3 regions of the Pararhizobium capsulatum DSM 1112 genome follow, and region 1 is predicted to be linked to each of the others. Evidence: predicted binding sites of a transcription regulator. Region 1 holds the regulator's gene; each other region holds the start of a gene.
What was found. The regulator LexA, encoded in region 1, represses DNA repair genes until DNA is damaged. The targets are predictions, from matches to a motif close to TGTTCNNNNTGTGTTCNG.

Region 1 (3,284 bases):
ATCCTGCCAATGATGACAACCGCGACCGTCGCAACCGCTACCGCCGCGACCATGACGATGGCCCGACGCCCGTTGGCTTTGGTGACGACATTCCGGCCTTCATGCTGATCGCGGGCAAGGCCTGATCCGTCAACGCTTGACGCTTTTTATTTGCAAGCCGCCTTCACTTTTCGTGCAGGCGGCTTGTTTCGTATCCGGCTACCGATCACCGGGTGACGGACGTCGCCGACCGAATGTATTTGGTCTTGAAGGGCGTTAACCGCCGACAATGACGAGCGCAGTGGTGAGCGGCGCAGACGCGGCGTGGGTCCACAGCTGGTAGCCAACCACGGTGCCCAGGATGGCTGACCAGATTGCAAAATCTCCGAAGCGAAAAAGGGGCTCTCTCATCGTCGTTCTCCCGAAGGGCTTTGTGACGTTCTTGATGGGAATATCGCCCCTATCGTTCACCGTTTAAAGATCGAAACCAGTGAACACTGCTTCCAGAATTGAACAATCAACTCGTTCGGGTAGAGTTGCAAAACGGTGACGCGTGTCGAAAATCGTGGTAGAATCCAATCATGAACCCGCGGCAATGCAGTTGTTACGGAGGATCGCTATGCATTACAGCCTTCAGTTCTTCACATGGACGCCAAAGCAGGGCGTTCATCAGGTCGGCTCTGCCGTGGAAGTGAACGCGATTAGCCCGAAGCTGGCAGCGACAACGCTTCTTGGCGTGCGCCTTGACGAAGCAGGTGCTGCTCGAAAGCTTGCTGTTCGCGTCTGGAGCGACAGCGACGACTGCAAGGCCGATTGCGCCTGCTACTATTATCATTGAGCGGCCAAACGGACAGCAGCGACAACGCCGCATTTTTTTCATGTGCCTTTCCGGAATTCACGTGGTTTTAAGCACTTGCGGAACACAAATGGAACATATAGTGTCTGTTCTTGATTTGTTTCGCAATTCCGGAGTGAAATGTCATGCTGACCCGCAAGCAACAGGAACTGCTGCTTTTCATTCATGAGCGCATGAAGGAATCCGGCGTGCCGCCGTCCTTCGACGAAATGAAGGATGCCCTGGATCTTGCGTCCAAATCGGGCATCCACCGTTTGATCACAGCCTTGGAAGAACGTGGGTTCATTCGCCGGCTTCCGAACAGGGCGCGTGCGCTCGAAGTGATCAAGCTGCCGGAGGCCTATTCGCCAAGTCTTCAGCCCAAGCGCGGCTTTTCTCCCAGCGTCATCCAGGGGAGCCGGGATGTAGCGCCGCCCCCCGCCAAAGCTCGCCCGCCGGAAACCAACTCCGTCAATGTGCCTGTGATGGGACGAATCGCGGCGGGTGTCCCGATCTCCGCTATCCAGAACAACACGCATGATATCTCCGTACCATTCGAAATGATCGGTGCCGGCGAGCATTACGCTCTGGAAGTGCGCGGCGATTCGATGATCGAAGCAGGTATCCTCGACGGCGATACCGTCATCATCCGCAACGCTAACACCGCCAGCCCCGGTGAGATCGTTGTGGCCCTCGTCGATGATGAAGAGGCGACGCTGAAGCGCTTTCGTCGCAAGGGTGCTTCTATCGCCCTGGAGGCCGCAAATCCGGCTTATGAAACGAGGATCTTCGGCCCGGACCGGGTGAAAATCCAGGGCAAGCTCGTCGGCCTCATTCGCAAGTATCATTGAGGCGCTCCGGCGTTCGCGCCTCAATCAAAGACGGGAAAAATCACAGCATTCGCGGATATTCCCCTTGCGATTTGTCTAGGATGATTCTAAACGCTCGCAACGGCCCGAGTGATCGGACCTGAGAGGCCTCGTGGCGGAGTGGTGACGCAGAGGACTGCAAATCCTTGTACCCCGGTTCAATTCCGGGCGAGGCCTCCAAATTTTTCCCGCCACGAAAACAAGTGCTTACGGCTGCATTTTTGCGGTTAAGTACTGGGTGGCTCAACATCAACATATTTTCGTTGCGAAAAACCTCTGCCGTCTGCGCTCCCAGTCGCGCTTGAGGCTTTGCATAGCCTGTAAATTTTGAAACTCGAGGATGCACCCTCCGCTTTTAACGTGCACTCCAAAACCAAGTCCGCACTCGTTCGAACTCTTTTCCTGCACGCCAGGCCCCTCCGCAACTTCTGTTGTTCATCGCCTGGGAGGAACCTTTGCCAGTCTGTCCCGTTGCCCTCTCAGTTCGACCGTGAGAAGGAGTTTGAGCGATGGCGACCCATTTGGATGAACGGGGCGACAGGGTTTCGAGCGTAGACGAAGATAGAACAGTCAAGGCGACCACAAACGAGGCGCGGCAGGGCGGACTGGGAAAACCTGTTTTTATCGTACTGATCTGCGGGTTGCTTTTGGCTATTGTCGCGTGGGCGGGTGCGGAACTGTTCGGTGAGAGCACCGATAATGACGCTTCAACCCGGACCCAGCAGACCACTCCGATGACACCCGCGGAAACTGGCGTCTCCAACAGCTAGGCCACGACTACCTCGCCGAGCAACGAAGCGCAGCAACCGGCACCTGTCGACAAGGATCCAACGCCGCAGACCGGCTCCGGTGATTAACGGCCCGTGAGGGCGTCAAACTAGACGGCGCGGCTTAGACCTATGGTATGCCCGTGTTTTAACGGGTGCTCAAATATCGCTGTCGCTTAAACCGAGCGGTAGCCTCTGTTGAGATAGACAAGTGCTTCCCTGGCCTCAGCAGTCTGCATCGCGACTACTTTGCCAAACAGCACCATATGCGTTGCGATGCGCTTGACGTCGATCACCTCGCAATCGAAGACAGCCATTGCACCGTTTAGCGAGGGCGCACCCGTCAAAAGCGTGCCCCAATCGCCGTGGTCGAACCGGTATTCAGGTTCGATGGGTTCGCGACCTGAAAATACGTTGGCCAACCCTATCTGATCGGCGCCCAGGACGTTGAGGGCAAAACAACCGCTAGTCAGAAAGATGTCATTTCGCACGTTGGCCTGGTTGAGGCACACAAGCAGGGTCGCAGGATCATCTGACACCGAGCAGGCGGCAGTAATCGTTACGCCGCGACGGGCCTCGCCCTCCGCTGTCGTCACGATATGGACATGGCCGGCAAGTTGGCTCATGGCGTCACGATAGGAAACGGGGTCGAGGGCAAGCGTCTGCAACACGAAACTCTCCGAACAATGTATGGCCTTACACATAGTCGTTGGCGGAAAATATGTAAGCGGCAAGTGCAGATCTGGACACAGCGCCGTGATCTTTTCCTTTGACCCCAAAGGCCACATCTTTAAAACAGCAGCTATCAACGGAACACGCCGAAAATTTGGGATG
Region 2 (3,284 bases), 2.4 Mb from region 1:
GAACAGGCTTGGGGGAGAGACGCGCCGAAACGGCACTTCCCACCATCAGCACGGCCACGATGCCGGCCAGGGCCAATCCGAGCGACGCCGTAAAGACGAATGCCATCAGCGTGAACGCGATGCCCGCGGCAGTCAGGAGAAAAGAGCGAATGCTTTGCATGTTCATCACCTTTCGTTACCCGGAATGTGGGATGGCCGGAGGAGCCTTGCAAGGGGCAGCGTCCATACGCATGTCTGCCTTGCGAAAATGGCGAAAGCCGGGCACAAAAGCTTCATGAATTCTACCATCGACCGACATCCTGCCCGCCTGCGGCGCTCCGTTCTCTGCGTTCCCACCGACAATGAAAGGGCGCTTGCCAAGATCGCCGCGCTTTCCTGCGATGCGGTCGTCTACGATCTTGAAGATGCTGTTCTGACTGACAGGAAGGCCGAGGCCCGCGCCATGCTGGCGAAACATCTGGGCGCATCTCGACCGATCGGCATCGAGATCATCATCCGGATCAACAGTCTCAACACCCTTTTTGGGGAACAGGATCTCATCGAGGCAATCGGACTGCAGCCGGATGCAATCCTGCTGCCCAAGGTGGAAAGTCCTCAGGACATTCAGATCGTCGCCGATATTCTGGCGGAAGGAGATGCGCCCGACGGCCTTCGTCTCTGGGCCATGATCGAGACACCGCGCGGTGTGTTCAACGCGGCCGCGATTGCCGAAACTGGCCGTACTCGTGGTGGCAGGCTCGATTGTTTCGTGCCCGGCCTGAACGATCTTCGCAAGGAAACCGGCGCCGCAGCCTTGCCTGGGCGGCAATATCTCGTTCCCTGGCTGATGCAGATCCTGCTTTCAGCCCGCAGTTGCGGCCTCGATGTGATCGATTCCGTCTTCAACGATTTTCGCGATGGTGAAGGCCTCGATGCCGAATGCCGCCAGGGCCGCGATATGGGTTTTGATGGTAAGATGCTGATCCATCCGGCCCAGATCCAAGCAGCCAACGCGCATTTCGGGGTCTCGCCGGAAGCCACAGCCGAGGCAAATGCGATCATCGAGGCCTTCGCTCTAGCGGATAATGCCGGCAAAGGCGTCATCAATCTCAGCGGGCGGATGGTCGAGAGACTGCATCTCGACCAGGCCCAGAAAATCGCCGCCAAGGTGAAAGCCATTCAACGCAAGGACCGAACTGCATGAAACTCTACCGCTTCCTCACCGGCACGGACGACGCCGCCTTCTGCCACCGCGTTACCGACGCCCTCAACAAAGGCTGGTCCCTGCACGGCTCGCCGGCACTCTCCTTCAACATCCAGACCGGTCAGCCGATGACTGGTCAGGCGATTGTCAAGGACGTCGAAGGTAAGGATTATCATCCCGACATGAAGCTTTCGGAGCAGTAGGGGCGGCTTTAGCCGCCCACATGCTCCACGCCGGCTTCGATCCGCTCCATGTCATCGTCCGAAAGACCGAAATGGTGGCCGATCTCGTGGATCAGCACATGGGTGATGATATCACCCAGCGTCTCCTCGTTTTCGGCCCAATAGTCGATGATCGGACGGCGATAAAGCGTGATCCGGTTCGGCATTTCGCCGGTTTCCATGGTAAAGCGCTCGGTGATGCCACGGCCCTCGAACAACCCGAGGAGATCGAAGGGTGTTTCCAGCGCCATATCTTCGAAGACGTCGTCGTTCGGAAAATCCTCGATCTCGATGATAAGATTGCTGGCAAGGGCACGGAACTCCTCCGGCAGATGGCTGTAAGCCTCCAGCGTAAGCGACTCGAAGGTACTGATTGTCGGCGCGTGACGTTCCCGCCAATCGCCTGTCTGGTCTATATGGGCCATGGATACTCCTTGCCCCTCATATAGCACTTTGCCCGGCTTTTTCGAGGGTTCGCATGCCCATGCACAGCCAAAGGAATAAATTCTCAAGATTCAATCGTTGACTCTTTTGAGAAGCTCTGGAATCAATAGGAACATAACAGGAACAAATTGAATTGGAGACAGTCATGGTTGGCACGGCCATGGCGCGTGAGCGGCTTTTTGCGCTCCGTGAAACAATCGCCCGGCTTGAGGGCAAAACGACACCTGAGCGTGTGGTCGCTCCTCCGATGGATGGAGCAACCCTTGAGCGAAAGACAACACGTCGTCTCAGTCTCGGGATTGCTGCGCTCGATGAGGCCCTGGGCGGCGGCGTGCCGCTTGACGGCTTGAGCGAAATCCGTTGCCGGCTTCTGGTCGATGCCGGTGCCGCCAGCGGTTTTGCAGCAGCATTGATGTCGCGGTTGCAGGCTGAGGAAGAAGAACAGCGCGGCCGATCGGCATCTCCGGTGCTCTGGATTGGCGAGACGGTGGCAACGATGGAAGCAGGCATGCCCCATCCCATCGGGCTCTTTCATTTCGGCCTTGCCCGTCGGAACTTCTTTCACGCCGCGCCGCGAAAACTCGACGAGGCGCTCTGGCTTGCAGAAAGCGCCGTGGAAAGCCGTGCTTTCTGCGTCATCATCTTCGAGGTCAGGGGCAATCCTGCTCATTTCGGCCTGACGGAAAGCCGGCGGCTCAGCCTCAGGGCCAAGGCGGCAGGCAAGCCTTTGATCGTGTTGCGGGCGGGTGGCGAAGAGGAGGCGAGCAGCGCCGCCTGTCGGTTTCTCGCCGAACCTGCACCTGCCCGCCCCCGCCCCTTGCCGGATGGTTCGGAGCTTGCAGGCAGCATCGGCAATCCTGTTTTCCGCCTGACCCTCGAGAAAAGCCGAAGCCCGGCTCCTTTTTCCCTGTTTCTGGAGTGGAATTCCCATGACCGCCGATTTGTTTTACTCGAACAACCGGAGCATCTCGCCGTCGACGCACCCGCGCATTCTGGCGCTCTGTTTTCCGCACCTGCCGACAGATCGGATCGCACGGCGCAAATGGGGTCCGTCCTGGCGTTCGACCGGGCGTCCTGAGGGACCGGCATTTGCCTGTGCCGGTCGACACGAAAACACCATGCGCCTGACCGCCCTCGACGAAAGAGCAGAAGCGATCGGTCTTCGCAAACATCAGGGCCTGACAGAGGCACGCGCGCTCTATCCGCAATTGGAAATCGAGGAGGAAAGCCCGGCAAAGGATCGCGACCTGCTCCTGTCCATCGCCGACTGGTGTGATCGCTATACGCCACTTGTGGCCCAGGATGGCGACGACGGCCTGTTTCTCGATATCACTGGGTGCACCCATCTGTTCGGCAGCGAGGAGGCTTTGCTTGAAGACGTTTTGCGACGTCTCTTTGTCATAGGGTTTGATGTGCGCGGAGCGGTGGCGTCTTCA
Region 3 (3,284 bases), on a different contig from region 1:
GGTTGCCGGCACCAGACATCTGTTCTCGGGACCCAGCCACCGCTGCCAGTGGGGCAGCCAAGTCTTGCGGACATTGGTGACGCCCTTGTCGGGCTTGCCGTCGAGATGCTCCTCGGGCGTCGGCATGCCCCACGTCGACATGATCAGTTCGCGTTCACCCTCGGTGTCCATGCGGATGATCGGCCCCTGGCGATCCGGATGCACGGAGATCGACGGCGGCAGGTTACCCTCGCGGTATCGGGTTATGTCGATGAAGTCGCGAATGGCCTGCTGGTTCGATGTCAGATTGTAGAGATTGCACATGTGCAGTCCTCTTCCTCGCAGAAATCAGCCGTACCATCGACAATCTTCAGTTCCAGTTCAAGCTGTCCGATGCGCTCCAGCATGAGGGTCTCAAAGTTCAAGAGCACATCGGCGAGTTGCGCCAAGCCGTGGGTGGTGTCGCCAGCGCCGTTCACGGAATTGACGACCACCATGTCCTCATCAAGTGCCTCGACGTAGGAGCGGACGAGGTCGCATTCCTTTCGATAGAAATCGAGTCGAGACCCGAGGGCGGCTTGTTCAGCTTCATCCGGATACTGGCCGAATATAACCCCACCTTGGAGGGTGCGGTCCAGCGGCAGGATCGCCATGTCCGATTTACAGGTCATCTGAACTGCTCCCTTCAAAAGTCAGGTTTGCCTCAAGAAGGCATGGAAACCGCGTCTGGCACCGATCTTCGCCATCAGCGCAGATCATCTTCTCGCAACCGACAGCCAGGCGACGCCGCAGTTCAACGAAGCGGATGCTCGCGCCGTACTGCCTGACGAGCGTTTTCCGATCTAGCTCGATATATCGGTCGCACGCCCGGCATTCGGCCGTGATGATCGGGCTTCGAAACTCCCGCAACGTCAGCAAGCTCATCGATCAAGCTCCAAAAAAATATGCCCAGGTCTCACCTTCACCTACGGCAGTGATTCCATTTGCTGAATCCCTTGAGCTTCTGGTCCGGACCTCGTACGACGCCTCGCTATCGATCGGGGACCCAGTTGACTCGTTTAGGGCTTAGGAACAAATAGGGAACATATTCGCTTTTTGCCGAATTGGAAAGTGCCTTGACCTGTGACATCCATGCAGCAGACCGCCACCAACGCCACGATCTCGGAGCTTCGCGACCGCATTCAGCATCTCGAAGGCGGCCCGGTGCGTACTCGCAAGATGCTGCCCTTTGGTGTTCCGGCAATCGATGGCGTGCTTCCAGGCGGCGGTCTTGCTTACGGCGCGCTGCATGAGGTGGCGGGCGGGGGAACCGGCACGGTCGATGGCGCGGCCGCCGCCCTGTTCGTCGCCGGCATCGCCGCCAGAACCAGGGGCAAGATCGTCTGGTGCCTGACACGGCCGGACCTGTTCTTTCCGGCGTTGGCGCAAGCCGGTCTTCAAGCCAACCGCGTCGTGTTCGTCGAGTCCGACAAGGAGGAGGACGTGTTGGCAAACATGCAGGAAGCGCTCGGGTACGGCGGCCTCGGCGCTGTCGTCGGGGAGATTGTTCGATTGCCGATGACGGCGTCCAGGCGCCTGCAACTGGCCGCGGAAAAGACCGGAACCATCGGTCTTGCGGTCCGACGATGGCGACGCCAGAGCGAGGCCAACGACTTTGGCCAGCCGACGGCATCGACGACGCGGTGGCGCGTGAGCGTTCTGCCATCCGAAGAACTCCCCGTTCCGGGTGTCGGTCGTCCGCGCTGGTTACTTGAGTTGATGAGATCGCGTGCGGGCGAATGTGCCGAGTTTGCCGTTGGAGCCTGTGATGACAAGGGTCGTATCCATTTATCTGCCGGATCTGCCCACGGATCGCATTCGTCGAGCCGATCCCTCGCTGCCGGCTGACCAGCCAATTGCCGTGATCGCCAGGAGCGGTGCCAAACGATGGGTGTCTTCTGCGGATGTCGCGGCGAGGAAGGCTGGCGTTCGTGTGGGCATGGCGGCGGCCAAGGCTCAGGCCTTGTTCCAGGGTCTAACGATGATCGACGCCGATCCCGTCGCCGATGCTCAGGCGCTGGAGCGCATTACGCTCTGGGCCTTGACCCAATATTCCCCGATCGTCGCCATTGATGCATTGGATGGTATCGTCATGGACACCGAGGGCGCCGATCATCTGCAGGGTGGCGAGGAGTCGATGCTGATCGGGATTGCCAATCGCTTCCGTGGCAAGGCGCTGACGGCGCGGATAGCAATCGCTGACACCTGGGGTGCCGCCCATGCCTGTGCGCGAGCGATCAGACGGGAAACGGTGGTCGTGCCCCGCGGCGAGACTGTCCGCGCTGTGGAACGGCTACCGATCTCGCTGCTGCGGCTCCCCGAGAAGATCGTTGGCGATCTGAGGACACTTGGCTTCCAGAGCATCGGGGAACTGTCAGCGACGCCGCGCGCACCCCTGGCTCTGCGGTTTGGCCCGGAAATCGGGCGTCGTCTCGATCAGATGTTCGCACACCTCGCCGAACCGATCGATCCCATCCGCAGTCTGGAGTTTCTGGAGGTGAGCCGATCCTTTGCAGAACCGATCGGTGCTGCCGAGACCATCGACAAATATGTCGGTCGGCTGGTGGTCCAGCTTTGTGATGCGCTGCAGAGACAAGGCCTCGGAGCCCGCCGCATCGATCTGATCGTCGAGAAGGTCGATGGCACCCGTCAGGCGATCCGGGCAGGGACCGCCAAGCCGGCACGCGATGTTGCCTGGCTGACCAAACTGTTTCGCGACCGAACGGAGAAGATCGAACCGGGCTTTGGTATCGAGAAGCTGTCGCTGGTCGCGGTGATGTCGGAGCCGTTGGCGGAAACCCAGAGATCGTCTTCGCTGATTGAGGAGGATACGAGAGACATCGTCCCCCTCATCGATGTCTTCGGCAATCGAGGCTCGCGCGTCTACCGGGTCGCCCCGGTGGCATCGGATGTGCCCGAGCGCAGCCTCCACCGGATTGCCGCCGCATCAGACGACATCGATGTTTCCTGGTCTCATCACTGGCGTCGGCCAGTAAGATTGCTCCTGCATCCGGAGCTCATCGAGGTCATCGCCCTGTTGCCGGATCATCCGCCGGTCTCAGTCACATGGCGAGGCAAACGCCGCAAAGTGAAGCGGGCCGACGGACCGGAGCGGATTTTTGGCGAGTGGTGGCAGCGGACGTCGGAATGGGTCGCCGTCCGCGACTATTTCGTCATTGAGGACGATACCGGCGAGCGGCTGTGGATTTACCGATCCGGCGACGGTGTCGATGCGGCAACCGGCTCGCACCGCTGGTTCATCCATG

Region 2: the regulator LexA is predicted to act here: its motif matches at 1,957-1,974, upstream of QO002_RS01365 (ImuA family protein).
Region 3: the regulator LexA is predicted to act here: its motif matches at 1,047-1,064, upstream of QO002_RS25425 (ImuA family protein).

What each region holds. Positions count from the first base shown of each region.
Region 1 covers NZ_JAUSVF010000001.1:2,638,429-2,641,712, forward strand. Annotated here, with positions in the region: gene QO002_RS12870 (DEAD/DEAH box helicase) at 1-125, shown strand, start outside; gene QO002_RS12875 (hypothetical protein) at 256-390, opposite strand; gene QO002_RS12880 (hypothetical protein) at 599-817, shown strand; gene lexA (transcriptional repressor LexA) at 961-1,665, shown strand; tRNA gene QO002_RS12890 (tRNA-Cys) at 1,790-1,863, shown strand; gene QO002_RS12895 (hypothetical protein) at 2,193-2,453, shown strand; gene QO002_RS12900 (flavin reductase) at 2,627-3,154, opposite strand.
Region 2 covers NZ_JAUSVF010000001.1:286,008-289,291, forward strand. Annotated here, with positions in the region: gene QO002_RS01345 (hypothetical protein) at 1-160, opposite strand, end outside; gene QO002_RS01350 (HpcH/HpaI aldolase/citrate lyase family protein) at 275-1,183, shown strand; gene QO002_RS01355 (DUF1737 domain-containing protein) at 1,180-1,386, shown strand; gene QO002_RS01360 (metallopeptidase family protein) at 1,395-1,829, opposite strand; gene QO002_RS01365 (ImuA family protein) at 1,994-2,926, shown strand; gene QO002_RS01370 (Y-family DNA polymerase) at 2,967-3,284, shown strand, end outside.
Region 3 covers NZ_JAUSVF010000003.1:64,827-68,110, forward strand. Annotated here, with positions in the region: gene QO002_RS25415 (SOS response-associated peptidase) at 1-303, opposite strand, end outside; gene QO002_RS25420 (hypothetical protein) at 282-650, opposite strand; gene QO002_RS25425 (ImuA family protein) at 1,111-1,866, shown strand; gene QO002_RS25430 (Y-family DNA polymerase) at 1,787-3,284, shown strand, end outside.